Regions from separate parts of the Azospira inquinata genome, predicted to be linked through region 4. Evidence: predicted binding sites of a transcription regulator. Region 4 holds the regulator's gene; each other region holds the start of a gene.
The links. Region 4 encodes sigma-54, which starts transcription at its own class of promoters, with help from an activator protein. Its sites were predicted from a motif close to TGGCACGCTTNCTGCTNA; they were not measured.
Positions count from the first base shown of each region.

Region 1: the regulator sigma-54 is predicted to act here: its motif matches at 1,715-1,732, upstream of Azoinq_RS06715 (TorF family putative porin).
Region 2: the regulator sigma-54 is predicted to act here: its motif matches at 1,629-1,646, upstream of nifV (homocitrate synthase).
Region 3: the regulator sigma-54 is predicted to act here: its motif matches at 2,001-2,018, upstream of Azoinq_RS05965 (TOBE domain-containing protein).

Region 1 is NZ_CP064782.1:1,465,583-1,469,443, reverse strand. Features, by position in the region: gene Azoinq_RS06725 (YifB family Mg chelatase-like AAA ATPase) at 1-1,217, opposite strand, end outside; gene Azoinq_RS06720 (accessory factor UbiK family protein) at 1,290-1,532, opposite strand; gene Azoinq_RS06715 (TorF family putative porin) at 1,775-2,578, shown strand; gene glnK (P-II family nitrogen regulator) at 2,662-3,000, shown strand; gene Azoinq_RS06705 (ammonium transporter) at 3,014-3,861, shown strand, end outside.
Region 2 is NZ_CP064782.1:1,303,055-1,306,915, reverse strand. Features, by position in the region: gene Azoinq_RS05915 (electron transfer flavoprotein subunit beta/FixA family protein) at 1-128, opposite strand, end outside; gene nifW (nitrogenase stabilizing/protective protein NifW) at 121-453, opposite strand; gene nifV (homocitrate synthase) at 467-1,606, opposite strand; gene hemL (glutamate-1-semialdehyde 2,1-aminomutase) at 1,845-3,125, opposite strand; gene thiE (thiamine phosphate synthase) at 3,112-3,792, opposite strand; gene thiD (bifunctional hydroxymethylpyrimidine kinase/phosphomethylpyrimidine kinase) at 3,785-3,861, opposite strand, start outside.
Region 3 is NZ_CP064782.1:1,315,137-1,318,997, forward strand. Features, by position in the region: gene Azoinq_RS05960 (TonB-dependent receptor plug domain-containing protein) at 1-1,591, opposite strand, end outside; gene Azoinq_RS05965 (TOBE domain-containing protein) at 2,059-2,850, shown strand; gene Azoinq_RS05970 (globin family protein) at 3,175-3,630, shown strand.
Region 4 is NZ_CP064782.1:1,648,441-1,652,301, forward strand. Features, by position in the region: gene ptsN (PTS IIA-like nitrogen regulatory protein PtsN) at 1-56, opposite strand, end outside; gene hpf (ribosome hibernation-promoting factor, HPF/YfiA family) at 208-531, opposite strand; gene Azoinq_RS07530 (RNA polymerase factor sigma-54) at 548-2,050, opposite strand; gene lptB (LPS export ABC transporter ATP-binding protein) at 2,123-2,872, opposite strand; gene recX (recombination regulator RecX) at 2,885-3,325, opposite strand; gene recA (recombinase RecA) at 3,318-3,861, opposite strand, start outside.

The DNA of each region.
Region 1 (3,861 bases), 180 kb from region 4:
ACCGGGGCGGAGCTTTCTCCGGTGGGGGCGGCGGCCAGCTCCTCCGGGCTCAGGGGCGGCACATCCAGGGCCAGATCGAGCCGGTCCAGCAGGGGGCCGGAGAGCCGTCCCCGGTAGCGGGCCACCTGATCCGGGGTGCAGCGGCAGGCTCGCCGGGGATGGCCGAGAAAGCCGCAGGGACAGGGATTCATGGCGGCGATGAGCTGGAAACGGGCCGGATAGCTGATTTTGGCGGCGGCTCGGGAGATTTGCACGGCGCCGGTTTCCAGGGGCTCCCGCAGGGCTTCCAGTACCCGGCGGTCGAATTCAGGGAGCTCGTCCAAAAATAAAATGCCCCCGTGGGCCAGGGAGATTTCCCCGGGCAGGGCTTTGCTGCCGCCCCCGATCAGGGCGGCGGGGGAAGCCGTATGGTGGGGATGGCGCCAGGGGGCCAGGGTCCAGCGGTCCGGCTGAAATTCCCCGGCTAAGGACAGCAGGGTGGCGGATTCCAGGGCTTCCTTTTCTGCCAGGGGCGGCAGGATGCCCGGTAGGCGCTGGGCGAGCATGGATTTGCCCGTGCCCGGCGGGCCGCAGAAGAGCAGGGAGTGGCCGCCAGCGGCGGCGATTTCCAGGGCCCGGCGGGCCCCCGCCTGGCCTTTCACGTCCGACAGATCCGGGTAAGGGGGCGGCGGAACGGGGGGCGGGGCGCCGAGGGGGAGAAGGGGGGCGTCGCCCCGCAGATGGGCGCAGACTTCCAGAAGGGTGGCGGCGGGGATCAGGGTGGTGTGGCGGGCCCAGGCGGCTTCTGCCGCGCTTTCCCGGGGCAGCACCAGGGGGCGTCCGGCCCGCCCCGCGGCCAGGGCCATGGCGAGTCCGCCCCGTACCGGGCGCAGGTCGCCGGACAGGGACAGTTCCCCCGCAAATTCATAGCCTTCCAGGGCGGCGCTGGGCAATTGGTCCGAAGCGGCTAGCAGGCCCAGGGCGATGGGCAGATCGAAGCGGCCCGATTCCTTGGGCAGGTCGGCGGGGGCCAGATTGACCGTAATGCGCCGGGGCGGGAAATCGGCGCCGCTAGTGAGCAGGGCGGCCCGTACCCGATCCCGGGCTTCCCGCACCTCGGCCTCGGGCAAGCCCACCAGGGAAAAGGCGGGCAGGCCGTTGGCGATATGGACTTCCACCGTCACCGGCGGAGCGGCCATTCCGGCTAAAGCGCGGCTGTGAACGAGGGCGAGAGGCATGGCGGCGGCCCGTGGAAAATGGCGCCGATTATGCCATGATAATAAAGGCTTGGCGTCCCCTGGACGCCGGGCTTAATCCTGGGCGGGGGGATTTTCCAGGGCCGTGACCCGGGCTTCCAGGGCTTCCAGCTTGGACCGGGTGCGGGCCAGAACCTGGGCCTGAACGTCGAATTCTTCCCGGGTTACCAGGTCCAGCTTGGAGAAAAAGCCGGAAAGCATGGCCTTCACGTTCTTTTCCAGGTCGGCGGCCGGAGTGCCGGCCATCAGGGTGCTCAGCCGCTGGCTGAAATCTTCGAAAAGTTTGGGATCGAGCATGGTGCGCATCCGGGGGTCAATAAGCAGGCGGCAAAGTTTAGCACAGGGGTCGGCGGGGGCCGCCGGGCCGTTCCGCACCGAAGCTGTGCGCACCCTTTTGGGGATGCGCTCCCTTGGTGCGGCCCCCATGGGAATGGGTTATAAAGTTTATGCAATCCCCTGTTTTTGGGTGAAAAAAAGATTGGCACGACCTGTGCTAGATGCATTCCGCGAAGTTCTCTTTTTATTATCAGGAGTCTGCAATGCAAAAAACTCTCATCGCCACCGCCGTTCTTGCTTGTCTGTCCGTCCCGGCCTTCGCCGACGACGCCGCCCCTGCGGCCGCCGCCACGCCGGAACACACCTTCACCGCCAACGTGAGCCTGACTTCCGAGTACATCTACCGGGGGATCGCCCAGTCCAACCGCAAGCCGGCCATTCAAGGCGGCTTTGACTATTCCCATTCCTCCGGCCTCTACGCCGGTGTCTGGGGGTCTTCCATCTCCTGGCTGACCGATGGCTCTGGCGGCAGCGCTCCTACTGAAATCGACATCTACGGCGGTTACAAGAACACCTTCGCCGGTGGTGACTGGAACTACGACGTGGGCGTCCTGACCTATAACTACCCCCACAGCGGTAATTTGACCGTGGGTTCCAATAGCCCCAACACCACGGAAATTTATGGCGCTATCGGCTGGAAATGGTTGTCTGCCAAATACTCTCTGACCACTTCCGACCATATCTTCGGGTGGGGTAAGAACGGTGGCAATGGCAACACCAGTGGTTCCGGCTACTTCGAAGTCAATGCCAACTACGATCTGGGTACTGGCTGGGGCCTGGTGGGCCACGTGGGCCACCAATCCATCAAGGATTACAGCCGCGCTTCCTACTCCGACTACAAACTGGGCGTGACCAAGGATGTGGGCTTCGGCGTGGTGGCTCTGTCCTACTACGACACCAATGCCCACGGCGACTGCAACGGCAATGGTGTCCAACCTTATTGCAGCCTGCTGGGTAAGGATCTGGGCAAGGGTGCCGCCCAACTGTCCTTCACCAAGACTTTCTAAGCCGCTTTTTTCTTAGTGTCACCGGTGTCCTCGGGGTCGGGGGCACCGGATAAAACCGGATTTCCAACTGATTGGGAGCCAACATGAAACTGGTAACTGCCATCATCAAGCCGTTCAAGCTTGACGAAGTGCGTGAAGCCTTGTCCGCCATCGGCGTACAAGGCATCACGGTCACCGAAGTCAAGGGTTTCGGCCGGCAAAAGGGGCACACCGAGCTGTACCGGGGTGCGGAATACGTTGTGGATTTCCTGCCCAAGGTCAAAGTGGAAGCGGCGGTGAAGGATGACTTGACGGATCAGGTCATCGAAGCCATCGAAAAATCCGCCAGCACCGGCAAGATCGGTGACGGCAAGATCTTCGTCTTCGACGTGGAACAAGTCATTCGCATCCGCACCGGTGAAACCGGCGAAGATGCCCTTTGATCGGGAGAAAACAATGAAACGCATGCTCGCTATGTTGGCACTGCTGGGTGTGGTTGGCCTGTCCGCCCCGGCGTTTGCCGACGACGCCCCCGCCGCTTCTGCCGCCCCGGCGGCTACGGCTCCTGCTGCCGCTCCGGCGGACGCTGCCAAGCCCGCCGATGCGGCTGCTCCCGCTGCGGCCACCGCCGCCGCGCCTGCTGCTGCCCCTGCCGCTGCTCCGGTGCCCAATAAGGGTGACAACGCCTGGCTGATCGTGGCTGCCGCCTTCGTCATCATCATGTCCATCCCGGGCCTGGCCCTGTTCTACGGTGGCCTGGTGCGCTCCAAGAACATGCTGTCCGTGCTCATCCAAGTGTTCGTGGTCTTCTCCATGATCACCGTGCTGTGGTGCATCTACGGGTACAGCGTGGCCTTTACCGAAGGCAATCCCTTCTTCGGTAGCCTGGACAAGCTCTTTATGAAGGGCGTGACCCCGGATTCCGTGGCCGCCACCTTCTCCAAGGGCGTGGTGGTGACCGAGTTCATCTATGTGGTCTTCCAAGGGGCTTTCGCGGCCATCACCGCCTGCCTGATCCTGGGGGCCTTTGCTGAACGGATCCGCTTCTCCGCCGTGCTGGTGTTCTGCGCCCTGTGGTTCACCTTCTCCTACCTGCCCATGGCTCACATGGTGTGGTACTGGGCGGGCCCCGACGGCTACATCGACGCCGCTGCCGCTGACAAGCTGAACGCCACCGCTGGCTGGTTGTTCCAAAAGGGTGCTCTGGACTTCGCTGGCGGTACCGTGGTGCACATCAACGCCGCCGTCGCCGGTCTGGTGGGTGCCTACGTGATAGGCAAGCGGATTGGTCTGGGCAAGGATTC
Region 2 (3,861 bases), 350 kb from region 4:
TCCAGGGAGAAGAGGTCGAAGGGGTTGATGATGGCCGGCACCCCCTGACGCATGATGGTGTTGGTGACCGGGTGCACCCGAATCTGGGCCGAGTCCGGCACCTGCTTGATACAGACGACGCTATGCATGGCGAGCTTCTCCTAAGGAGTGGCGCAGGCTGTCCAGGGACACCTGCTGCACACCCTGATGAAAGACCTTGAAAACCTTTTGTTCGATACCGGAGGAATGGACGAAGTCCGTATAGGCCCGGAGCAGCAGCTCCTGGCACTTGGCCCGGGCCAGCCCGTCGTTGAGGCCCGTCAGGCCGCCTTCCCGGGCCAGGTACTGGTTGAAGCGCTTGAGAATGTGCAAGCGGGAAACGCTTACCACCTTGGGGTCGTATTCCAGGCCGAAGTAATTGAGGAACTCTTCGGCGCTGGAAAGCTTTTGCAGTTCGTCCATCAGGGCTTCCATGGCTTTCTCCTTTTCAGGAAGCAGCCGGACGGCTGCTCTCCAGGTAGTAACTCATCAGTTCCCGAAATCCGGGGGGGCGTTTGTAGGCCATGGCGTAGTTGCGCACCCGGGGCAGAATGCGCCGGGCCCGGTCTTCGCTCAGTTCAATGCCCAGGTCCCGGTAGGCGTGGATCACCGAGCTGGAGCCGGAATGCTTGCCCAGGATGATGCGGTGGCCCTTGCCGATTTCCGCCGGATCGAAGGCCTGGTAATTGGCCGGATTCTTGGTCAGGCCATCCACGTGGATGCCCGCTTCGTGGGTGAATACGTTGGCCCCCACGATGCTTTTATTCACCGCCACCGGCCGGCCCGAGGCCCGGGCCACCAGATCGGAAATTTCCGGGAATTTCAGGGGATCGACCCCCGTGTCCATGTTGTAGAGGTGCTTCAAGGCCACCACCGATTCTTCCAGGGCCGCGTTGCCCGCCCGTTCTCCCAGACCGTTCACCGTGGTGTTGATGTGGGTGGCTCCGGCACAGGCGGCAGCCAGGGTGTTGGCGGTAGCCAGGCCCAGGTCATCGTGGGCGTGCATTTCAATTTCCAGATCGCTCTCCGCCCGCAGGGCCTTGATCCGGTCGAAGGTGGCGAAGGGGTCCAGCACCCCCAGGGTGTCGGCGAAGCGGAAACGGCGGGCGCCGGCGGCCTGGGCTGCGGCCAGCACCTGATGGAGGAAATCCAGATCGGCCCGGGAGGAATCCTCCCCGCCGACGCACACATCCAGCCCCGCGTCCCGGGCCAGGGGGACGAAGCGGCGGATGCTGTCCAGCACCCAGCGGTGGTCCTTGCCCAGCTTGTGGCGGATTTGCAGGTCGGAGACGGGGACGGACAGATTGACGATGTGGGCGCCGCACTGGCGGGCCACTTCCAGGTCACTGGCGCACATGCGGCCCCAGACCATGAGCCGGGAGGGCAGGTCTTCCGCCGCAATGGCCCGGATCACTTCCTGCTCCAGGGGGCCCATGGCCGGAATGCCCACCTCCATTTCCGGCACGCCCGCCGCCGCCAAGGCGCGGGCGATAGCCAGCTTTTCCTCGGCAGTAAAGGCGACCCCGGCGGTCTGTTCGCCGTCCCGCAGGGTGGTGTCGTTAATGGTGATGATCCGGTTCGTCGTCATGGCATAACCTCTCGCCAGGGACTACGCAATAAGGGTGCCAACCGGAATGACAGTGGCTAATTCAAGTTAAAACAAAGGCTTGTAATGAAATGGCGGTACGGGGAAGGGGCTGTAAGAAATGCGACAAATGTCGGATTTCACCCCGGAGGAGGAATCGGCCCCGGGGAAAGGGGCGGAGGAGCGGGAGGGGGAAAGGTCCCCGGCCGGGGAGGGCCGGGGATGGGCGCTACGGAGTAACTTAGAGGGCGGCGAAGGCCTTTTCGGCGGCGGCCAGGGTGCTGGCTACGTCGGCTTCGCTATGGGCCACGGAGACAAAACCCGCTTCATAGGTGGAGGGGGCGAAGTAGTGGCCAGCGTCCAGCATGGTGTGGAAGAAGCGGTTGAAGCGTTCCTTGTCGCATTCCATCACTTCACTGTAGGAAGTGGGGGGGGCGGCCCGGAAATAGAGGCCGAACATGCCCCCCATCGCCTGGGCGGAGAAGGGAATACCGTGCTTTTGGGCGGCGGCGGTGAGGCCATCCGTGAGCTGCCGGGTGCGGGTGGATAGGGTCTGATAAAAGCCCGGAGCCCGGGTGGCCTTCAAGGTTACCAGGCCAGCGGCCACTGCCACCGGGTTGCCGGACAGGGTGCCGGCCTGATAGACCGGGCCCAGGGGGGCGATTTTTTCCATGATTTCCCGCTTGCCGCCAAAGGCTGCCAGGGGCATGCCGCCGCCGATGACCTTGCCCAGGGTGGTCAGGTCCGGGGTGATGCCAAAGAGGCCCTGGGCGCACTGGGGCCCGACCCGGAAGCCGGTCATCACCTCGTCGAAAATGAGCACGGCGCCATGGCGGGTGCACAGCTCCCGGGCGGCCTTGAGGAATTCGGGCTTGGGGGCCACCAGATTCATGTTGCCCGCCACCGGTTCCACGATCACGGCGGCAATTTCCTGACCCCGGGTGGCGAAGGCGTCGGCCAGCTGCTGGGGATCGTTGTAGTCCAGCACCAGGGTGTGCTTGGCCACGTCGGCGGGGACGCCGCCGGAGGAGGGGTTGCCGAAGGTGAGCATGCCCGAGCCCGCCTTCACCAGCAGGCTGTCCGAGTGGCCGTGGTAGCAGCCCTCGAATTTCACCAGCAGATCCCGGCCCGTATGGCCCCGGGCCAGGCGGATGGCGCTCATGGTGGCTTCCGTGCCGGAGGACACCAGCCGCACCATGTCTACGGAGGGCAGCAGGTCACAGAGCAGGTCCGCCAGTTCCACTTCCCCTTCCGTGGGGGCGCCGAAGGAAAGCCCCCGGGAGGCGGCTTCCTGGACCGCTTCCACGGTTTCCGGATGGGCGTGGCCCAGGATCAGGGGGCCCCAGGAGCACACGTAGTCCAGATAGCGCTTGCCGTCCGCGTCCCAGGCCCAGGGGCCTTTGCCGCCAGCGAAAAAGGGCGGGATGCCGCCCACGGAGCCGAAGGCCCGCACGGGGGAATTCACGCCGCCCGGGATATGGCGCTGGGCGGCTTCAAACAGGGACTGGTTACGGCTGGTCATGGCAGGTGCTTTCCCTAAAAAGACGTTGATAGGCGGCGGCCCGGGCAGGGATGTCCGGGGCCTGAAAAAGGTCGCTCACCACCGCTAGACACTGGGCGCCGGCAGCCAGCACCGGGGCGGCGTTGGTGAGGGTAATGCCGCCGATGGCGGCCAGGGTGAGGCCGGGATAGGCGGGGAGCAGTTCCCGGCGGGCCCGCTGGAGCAGGCTCAAGGGGGCCTGGACGGCGCCGGGCTTGGTGGGGGAAGCATAGATGGCGCCAAAGGCCACGTAGCTGGCCCCCGCCTGGGCGGCTTGCTGGGCCAGGGCGAATTCGTTGTAGCAGGAGGCCCCCAGTATCCGGTCCGGCCCCAGGGCGGCCCGGGCGGCGGCCAGATTCCCGTCTTCCCGGCCCAGATGGACCCCGTGGGCCCCAATGGCCAGGGCCAGTTCCAGGTCGTCGTTGATGATCAGCCGGGCGCCGTGGCGCTGGCAGAGCGCCAGGAGGGCGGTGGCCTGTTCCCGGCGCCGGGTCCGGTCGCCGCTTTTTTCCCGGTACTGGAGCAGGGGGGCGCCGCCGGCCAGGGCGGCTTCCGCCTGGGCCAGTAAGGCAGGGGTGGACAGACCGTCCGGGGTGACGGCGTAGAGCCCCCGGGCCGGGGCGTGGCGGGGAAAACGCTGCTCAGACATGGCCGGAGCCATTGTCCTCGGCGGCCCGGGCCCAGAAAAAGCGGTCCGGAATGTACTGGCCCATGCCCG
Region 3 (3,861 bases), 330 kb from region 4:
GGCCCACGTTCTGCATCTGGGTGCAGGGCGGGGTGGAACAGGCGGTGGGCTCGATGCGCACGGACTGGATCAGGTCCCGGATGTCGCTATAGAACAGATTGGCTTCGCCCAACCAACGTCCGGCCAGGAGATCGCTGTAACCCACTTCGTAGTTATTGGCCCGCTCCATTTTCAGGTCCGCGTTGGGAATGGCGGTACCCATGCGGTAGGAGTAACGGTCCTTGATGGTGGGGAAGCGGCTTTTCCGAGCCATCGTGGCGTGCAGCTTGCCGGTCTCGGAAGTCTTGTAGAACAGGCCCAGTTGCAGGTCCGTGGCCGAGTTGTCGCTGGGTTTGAAATCCGACACCACCCCGGTTTTGCTGTTGTAGTCCTGGGCTTCCAGGCTTTCCCGCCGGGAGAAGGCCACGCCTCCCACCAGGGAGAGGCGTTCGCCCAACTTCTGGGTATCTTCAAAGGCCACGTCCTGGGTGCGGTCCTTGAAATGGCGCACCGGCTCCCCGGCGTTGTGTTCCCGGTGCACGTCCTCCTTCCAGTGGTAGGCCACCTTCAGCACATTGCTGGCGCTCAGGTCCAGATCGTCTTCCACGCTGGCCCCGTCCGTGTAGTCGTTGTACCAACTCTTGAAGGAAGACTTGAACTTCATGGAGTTGTAATTGCTGTTGTCGAAGGCGAACAGGGAATTCCGGTAGGTATCGTGATAGACCTTGAACTTCAGGGTCTGGCGCTCAAACCGGGTACTGGAAATGAAGTACAGGCTGTCCTTATCCCAGTAGGGCCATTGCCAGTAGCGGGGCGTCTGACCGGCCACCGTGCCCGCATAGGGGGGCGTGCCCTTCACCCCATGCTGGTTGATGTAGTTGATGCTGTATTCGTCCGTGGCGTTGGGGGTGAAACCCAGCTTGAGATTGACCTTGCCGTCCCGGTTGTAGCTGTTGTTCCGGTCCCCCCCGTCTTCCCCCGGGGCTCGGGAAAAGCTGTCGGGCAGGCGGAAATATTCCTGATCCAGATAGGAGGCGCTGGCCTGGAAGTACCAGGAGCCCTGGTTACTGCCCACATTGGCGTAGGCCCGGTAGCCGTTGCCCTCCCCCTTGTCCGTGAGGGTGAAACCGCCCCCCACTTCCCCCTCGAAGGCTTTAGTGGGCCGCCGGCTCACCAGATTAATGGCGCCCCCCAGGGTATTGGGCCCGTAGGCCAGGGAACTGAAGCCCTTAGAAACCTCGATGCGGGACAGGTCAAAGGTGTTGAAACGACCCAGATCCACATAGCCGTCATAGGGCACATACACCGGAATGCCATCCACGAAGACCGGCACCTGGCGCAGGTCAAAGCCCCGCACATAGGCCATCTGCTCGTTGCGGGCCCCCACCTTGCTGATATTCACCCCGGGCAACAAATCCAGGGCCGTGCCCACGGTTTCCCGGTCATGCAGGCGCATTTCCTCCAGGTCCACCACGGCGGAGCCGGGAGCTACCTCCTGGAGGGGGGAACCGTTAACCTGCACCTCCCCCAGGGTAAATACCGGCTCATCCGCCCCCTGGGCCCCGTTCAGCAGCAGGCTCCCCAAGAGGCCTACCCATATTTTCCGTTCCATGCTGTCCCTTTTTTCCCCGGCGGTCGGAAAGCCAACCGTCCGCCAATATGTTGTTGGATATATAACGATTGTCGGAATGCGGGATTCCAAGGGCCCTTTAGCGAAGGCCGTGCCAGGGCCTAGCCATCCGTTATATTTTCAAGGAAACAACCAGATTTGGCGGGGCTTCGGCCATCCCACCCCCATTGACAGCCCCGGGTCAGCAATGCAACACGATGTATCTTTTCGTACATAGCGCACCAGGATAGGGAGGCCCTTCCCCAAACCCGGGTCCGGGCGCTGATCTGCCCCACCCTGTCGGCTCTACGACAAGGGATTCCACCCAGGGCCGCCCGGCCCGCTCCCAGCTCGCCCCCCGGCTTCCCGGCGGGGCAGACCCGGCGCCCCTCTCCGCCCCTCTCCCGGTCCGTGGCACGCTACTCGCTTATATAGCGACATTCGAAGAACAAATTGAAAGGTAGCCCACCATGTCCCACTCTCCCTCCACCCTCCTGCCCTCCCCCGCCCTGGCTGCCGGTTGGCCCAATCCGGCGGCCTGCGATGGGGAACACGAACGTCTGGCCTGGCTGGAGCGGGCCGTGCGGGCCAACGGCATGCTGCCGGTGCCGGCGGCGGAGAGCGGCTCCGCCCGGCGAGCGGTCCAGGAAATGAATAATCTGGCGGGGGAAAGTATTGCGGAATGGGTGGAAGGGGACGTGGGCTGCGGCCTGCGCCTGACCTATCGGGGACGCCGCCTGGCAGTGGCCCTGGTGGCCCTGCGCCAGGAGCAGGACCGGATGCTGGAACGGTTCGGCGAGCACTTCGCCGACGACCTGCGCCTGCTGGACCGGGTGACGGTGCGCACCAGCGCCCGCAACCAGTTTTTCTGCCGGGTGGAACACATTGCGGAACAGGGCATTCAGGACCGGGTCACCCTGCGCCTGCCCGGAGGCCAGGCCCTGCGGGCCAGCGTTACCCGCAACAGCGCCCAATCCCTGGGCCTGACCCCGGGCCAGGAAGCGGTGGCCCTGATCAAAGCCTCCTCCATGCTCCTGGTGGGCTGCGGCGACGGAGAGGATTACAGCGACTACAACCGGCTTTGCGGCCGTATTTCCCGCCTCCAGCGGGACGCGGACATGACCGAGGTGTGCGTGGAACTGGGCGCCGGAGTCACTGCCGTGGCGGTCATGGCCAACGCCCTGGCCGCCAATCTGAGCCTGGGGGGTAATAGCACCCTGGCCTTCCGCCCCTCCGCCGTGATCCTCGGCGTGGTGGCCTGAGCCGGGCCCCACCGGACAGGCGTTCCGACGGGGAAAGCGCCTGCCCGGGGACATCCCTCCGCCCTCTGGGGCGGGCCTGTTCATTGCTTAGTCTCTAGGTAGCGGCTTTTCTTGTCGGGCTTACCACACCCTAGGTGGGGGGCGACCAGAAGGCCGGGGGCCCGCCCCAGGCGCCCTGAAATCAGGGGCGGCAAGGCGCGGGCCCCGCTTGATGTCTGCCAACGAGGCCCCACGGTGTCGGAAACTCCACACAATTCGTCCCCCAACCCACCGGACACCGGGAGTCCCCGGCCCGGTCCGGTGCCCAAGGCAAAGCGGCTACTGGTGCCGATTCCGCCCCTCCAGCTGCCCCCGCCCCTGCCCGGGGCGCTCCGGGAAATGGGGGAAGAAAAGCTGCGCTGGCGCTGCCTGACCCTGGCGGAAGAACTCCAGGCCGGGCCTCTGGCCCCCTGGCTTCCGGAAGATGCAGACGAGTTTTCCGATCTGGCCGCCGAACTGGCGGAATTGGTGGTGAGCGGTCTGGCCCCGGGCAGAAAAGCCCGGGCGGTGCTGGCCTACGCCCGCATCACCGGCCGCCACGGCCCCTTGAGTCTGAGTCCCGCCGCCCGGGCCGCCTGGTTACAGGCCTGGGCCCGACAGCTGCAACGGGCCCGCCTGCCTCACGCCACCCAGCGTCAGCTCTGGCAGTGGATGGCCCGGCTCATCGCTCCCTGGGTCCGGCACGAGGGGGATGCCCTGGTGCTGCCCTGGCCCGGCGCTCGGCCCCGGGGGCGGCCTTAGGCCTTGAGCGGCGTCACCGCCTCTGACTTCTTCCCACGGTCCTGCCAATCCACGTAGGTAGGAACCCTCACCGGGATTCACCCCCCAAGGAGCAGGTCTCGCGGAAAGGTGGGATCGGGAGGGGGAAGAGAGGACGAAGCTTCGCCATGGGCCGGGAGAGGCCCCTTTGGGGGAAAGGCTAGTCCTCATCCCCCAGCAAGGCGGGAGAAAGCGGTTCCTCTGCACGAAGGG
Region 4 (3,861 bases):
GCTTCCAGATTCAGGACGATGTTGGCGGGGGGAAGGAGTTTGGCGATGAGGTCCATGGGGCTAGGGTACTCCCCGGAAAGACGATGGGAGAAACAAGAAACCCGGGGGGCGGGAGGGAGACCCTTCAGGTGGCCGGATCATAGCGGAAAAGGCGACGCTCGGCCACCGTAGCCGCCCCCTTGGGTGGGGCGGCGGCGGTGCTAGCGATTAGGCTTCGCCGATGTGCTTATCCATGCTGTCCCGGTTGTGGGCCAGGCCCTTTTCCTTGTGCTTGATCACTTGGCGGTCCAGCTTGTCCACCAGGGCGTCCACGGAAGCGTACAGGTCGCTGTCTTCGTTTTCCACGTAGATGTCCTTGCCCGGCACCCGGACGGTGACTTCCGCTTTTTGCTTCAGCTTTTCCACGGTGAGGATCACATTCACTTCAATGACGTTGTCGAAGTGGCGCAGCACCCGATCCAGCTTGCTGCTGACGTATTCGCGGATAGCCGGGGTAACCTCGACGTGATGGCCGGTGATGTGCAGGTTCATATTATTTACTCCTTGGTTAGATGGTCTTGCGTAGGTTAGCCGGCGGGATGTTCAACGCCTCCCGGTATTTTGCTATGGTCCGGCGGGCCACCACAATGCCCTGTTGCCCGAGAATCTCGGAAATCTGGCTGTCGGAAAGGGGCTTTTTCGCATCTTCCCCGCCAATCAACTGCTTGATCAGGGCCCGGATGGCGGTGGCGGAACAGGCGCCCCCCGCTTCCGTGGCCACGTGGCTGCCGAAGAAATACTTGAGTTCGAAAATGCCCCGGGGGGTGGCCATGTATTTCTGGGTGGTGACCCGGGAAACGGTGGATTCGTGGAGCCCCAGCACCTCGGCGATTTCCCGCAGTACCAGGGGGCGCATGGCCACTTCCCCGTGTTCGAAGAACTGGCGCTGGCGTTCCACGATGGCCTGGGAGACCCGCAGAATGGTGTCAAAGCGCTGCTGTACGTTCTTGATCAGCCAGCGGGCTTCTTGGAGCTGGCCAGCCAGGGAGGAGCCCCGGTGTTTGGAGAGAATATCCGAATACAGGCGGTTGATGCGCAGCCGGGGATAGGCGTCCGGGTTGATGCTGGCCACCCACTGGTTGCGTAGCTTGCGCACCACCACGTCGGGAATAATGTAGCGGGTATCCAGGGGGGCGTACTGGGCCCCGGGGCGGGGATTGAGGCTCTTCACCAGATGGGCGGCGGCCCGTAGCTGGTCGTCGTCACAGCCCAGGAGCTTTTTCAGCTTGGTGAAGTCCCGTCCGGCCAGGAGTTCCAGATACTGGCGCACCAGTTGCAGGGCCAGATCCCGGGTGGGTTCCGGGGGCAGGGCTTCCAGTTGCAGGGCCAGGCATTCCTGGGGAGAGCGGGCCCCCACTCCGGTGGGGTCGAAATGCTGGAGGTGGCGCAGGGCGATGAGCAGGTCGTCCAGGTCGATTTCGAGCTCCGGGGGCAGGGCGTCCGCCAGTTCTTCCAGGGGCTGGGTCAGGTAGCCGTCGTCGTCCAGGGCTTCAATGAGAAAGCGTACCAGATTCCGGTCCCGGTCACTCAGGGGGGTGAGGCCTAACTGCCAGGCCAGATGGTCTCGCAGGGAGGTGCTGGCGGCCTGGATGTCCTGGTAATCCGAATCGTCTTCTTCGTCCCGGGAGGCGGAAGGATAGCTGCCCTCCGCATACCAGCCGTCATCCTCCCCGGCGGCCAGGGCATTGCCCTCGTCGCTGGCACGGATGCCCGTTTCGGCGCTTTCCCCCGGCTCCCCGTGCTCCCGGCTATCATCCTCGCCCCGCTCCGTTTCCCGGGGCGTGGTGCCCGCCGGATCAGGGGCCGCACTGTCACTTCCTTCCCCGGCGGCAGGCCCGGAAGGACCGTCGAAATCCTCGTCCTCCCGTTCCAGGAGGGGATTTTCCGTCAGGTACTTCTCCAGCTCCTGGTTCAGTTCCAGCGTGGACAGCTGCAACAACCGGATGGATTGTTGCAGTTGGGGCGTGAGCGCCAAATGCTGGGAAAGTTTAAGTTGGAGGGTCGGTTTCATGGGCGCGTGATGGGAGAAAACATGACGATGACTTCTCCGCAGACGGGCTGCTGTTGGGGGAGAAAGGGGTGATTAGAGGCGGAAATGCTCACCCAGATAGACTTTTCTTACATTTTCATTATAAACGATCTCATCCGGCCCACCAGCGGCCAGTACCCGGCCTTCATTGATGATACAGGCCCGGTCACAGATGCCCAGGGTTTCCCGCACATTGTGGTCGGTGATGAGTACGCCGATGCCCCGTTCCTTGAGGAAACGGATGATTTTCTGAATTTCCAGCACGGCGATGGGGTCCACCCCGGCGAAGGGTTCGTCCAGCAGGATGAAGCGGGGGGAGGTGGCCAGGGCCCGGGCGATTTCCACCCGGCGCCGTTCCCCGCCGGAGAGGGCGGCGGCGGAGGTGTGGCGTAGATGGCCGATGTGGAGTTCGTCGAGCAGCTCCTCCAGCTTGCTCTGGGTCGCCTCCGGGTCCAGTTCCTGGAGTTCCAGCACCGCCTGGATGTTTTCTTCCACATTCAGTTTGCGGAACACGGAAGCTTCCTGGGGCAGGTAGGAGACCCCCATGTGGGCCCGGCGGTGGATGGGCAGGTGGGTCAGTTCCTGGTTGTCCAGCCAGATGGCGCCCCCATCGGCGGCCACCAGACCCACGATCATATAGAAACAGGTGGTTTTCCCCGCCCCGTTGGGGCCCAGTAGCCCCACCACTTCCCCACAGCAGACCTCGAAGGACACGTCCTGGACCACGGTACGGGCCTTGTAGCGCTTCTTCAGGTTGTGGGCGGAAAGAATGTGGCCTTTTTGGCTGTCTTGCGGGTCGGACATGGTGCGAACCTTTTACTCGTCATCCCAGGTGCCTTGCAGCACCCGGCGGATGGTTGGGCTGCCGAAACCCCGACCGGCCAGAAAACGGGCCTGCTTGGCCCGCTCCTGGGCATCCTGGGGCAGGCTGCCGAATTTTTTGCGCCAGACCGCCAGGGCCCGCTCGGTTTCATCCCCGGCCTGGGCCAAAGCGTTGGCAATGGTGGTGTCATCCACCCCCTGGCTGCGCAATTCCCCGGCCAGGCGGGCGTTACCGTAGCGGCCGCCGCGGACGGTGACCCGCTGTTCGGCGTAACGGTCATTGGCAAGCAGGCGGGCTTTCTCCAGCTCGTCCAGCAGCAATTCCAGTTCCTCGCCGCTTTCGGCGTGGGAAGCCAGCTTGCGTTTCAGTTCAAGACGGCTGTGTTCCCGGGAGGCGAGCAGGCGCAAGGCCCGCCCGCGCAGGCTTTCAGTCATCCCCGGGGGTAGGGGCTTCCGGGGCGGGGGCAGCTTTGGTCACCCCCACGGCGGTGCGGATCTTGGCTTCGATTTCCTGGGCCAGGGCGGGATTAGCCTTGAGGAATTCCCGCACATTGTCCTTGCCCTGACCGATCTTTTCCCCGTTGTAGGAATACCAGGCGCCGGACTTTTCCACGATCTTGTTGTTCACGCCCAGCTCGATGATTTCCCCTTCCCGGGAAATGCCTTCCCCGTAGAGGATGTCGAAAATGGCTTCCCGGAAGGGGGGGGAGACCTTGTTCTTCACCACCTTGACCCGGGTTTCGTTGCCGATCACCTCGTCCGCCTTCTTGATGGAGCCGATGCGGCGGATGTCCAGACGCACGGAGGCATAGAACTTCAGGGCGTTGCCCCCGGTGGTGGTTTCCGGATTGCCGAACATGACGCCGATCTTCATCCGGATCTGGTTGATGAAAATCACCAGGGTGTTGGTTTTCTTGATGTTGGCGGTGAGCTTGCGCAGGGCCTGGCTCATCAGACGGGCGTGGAGGCCC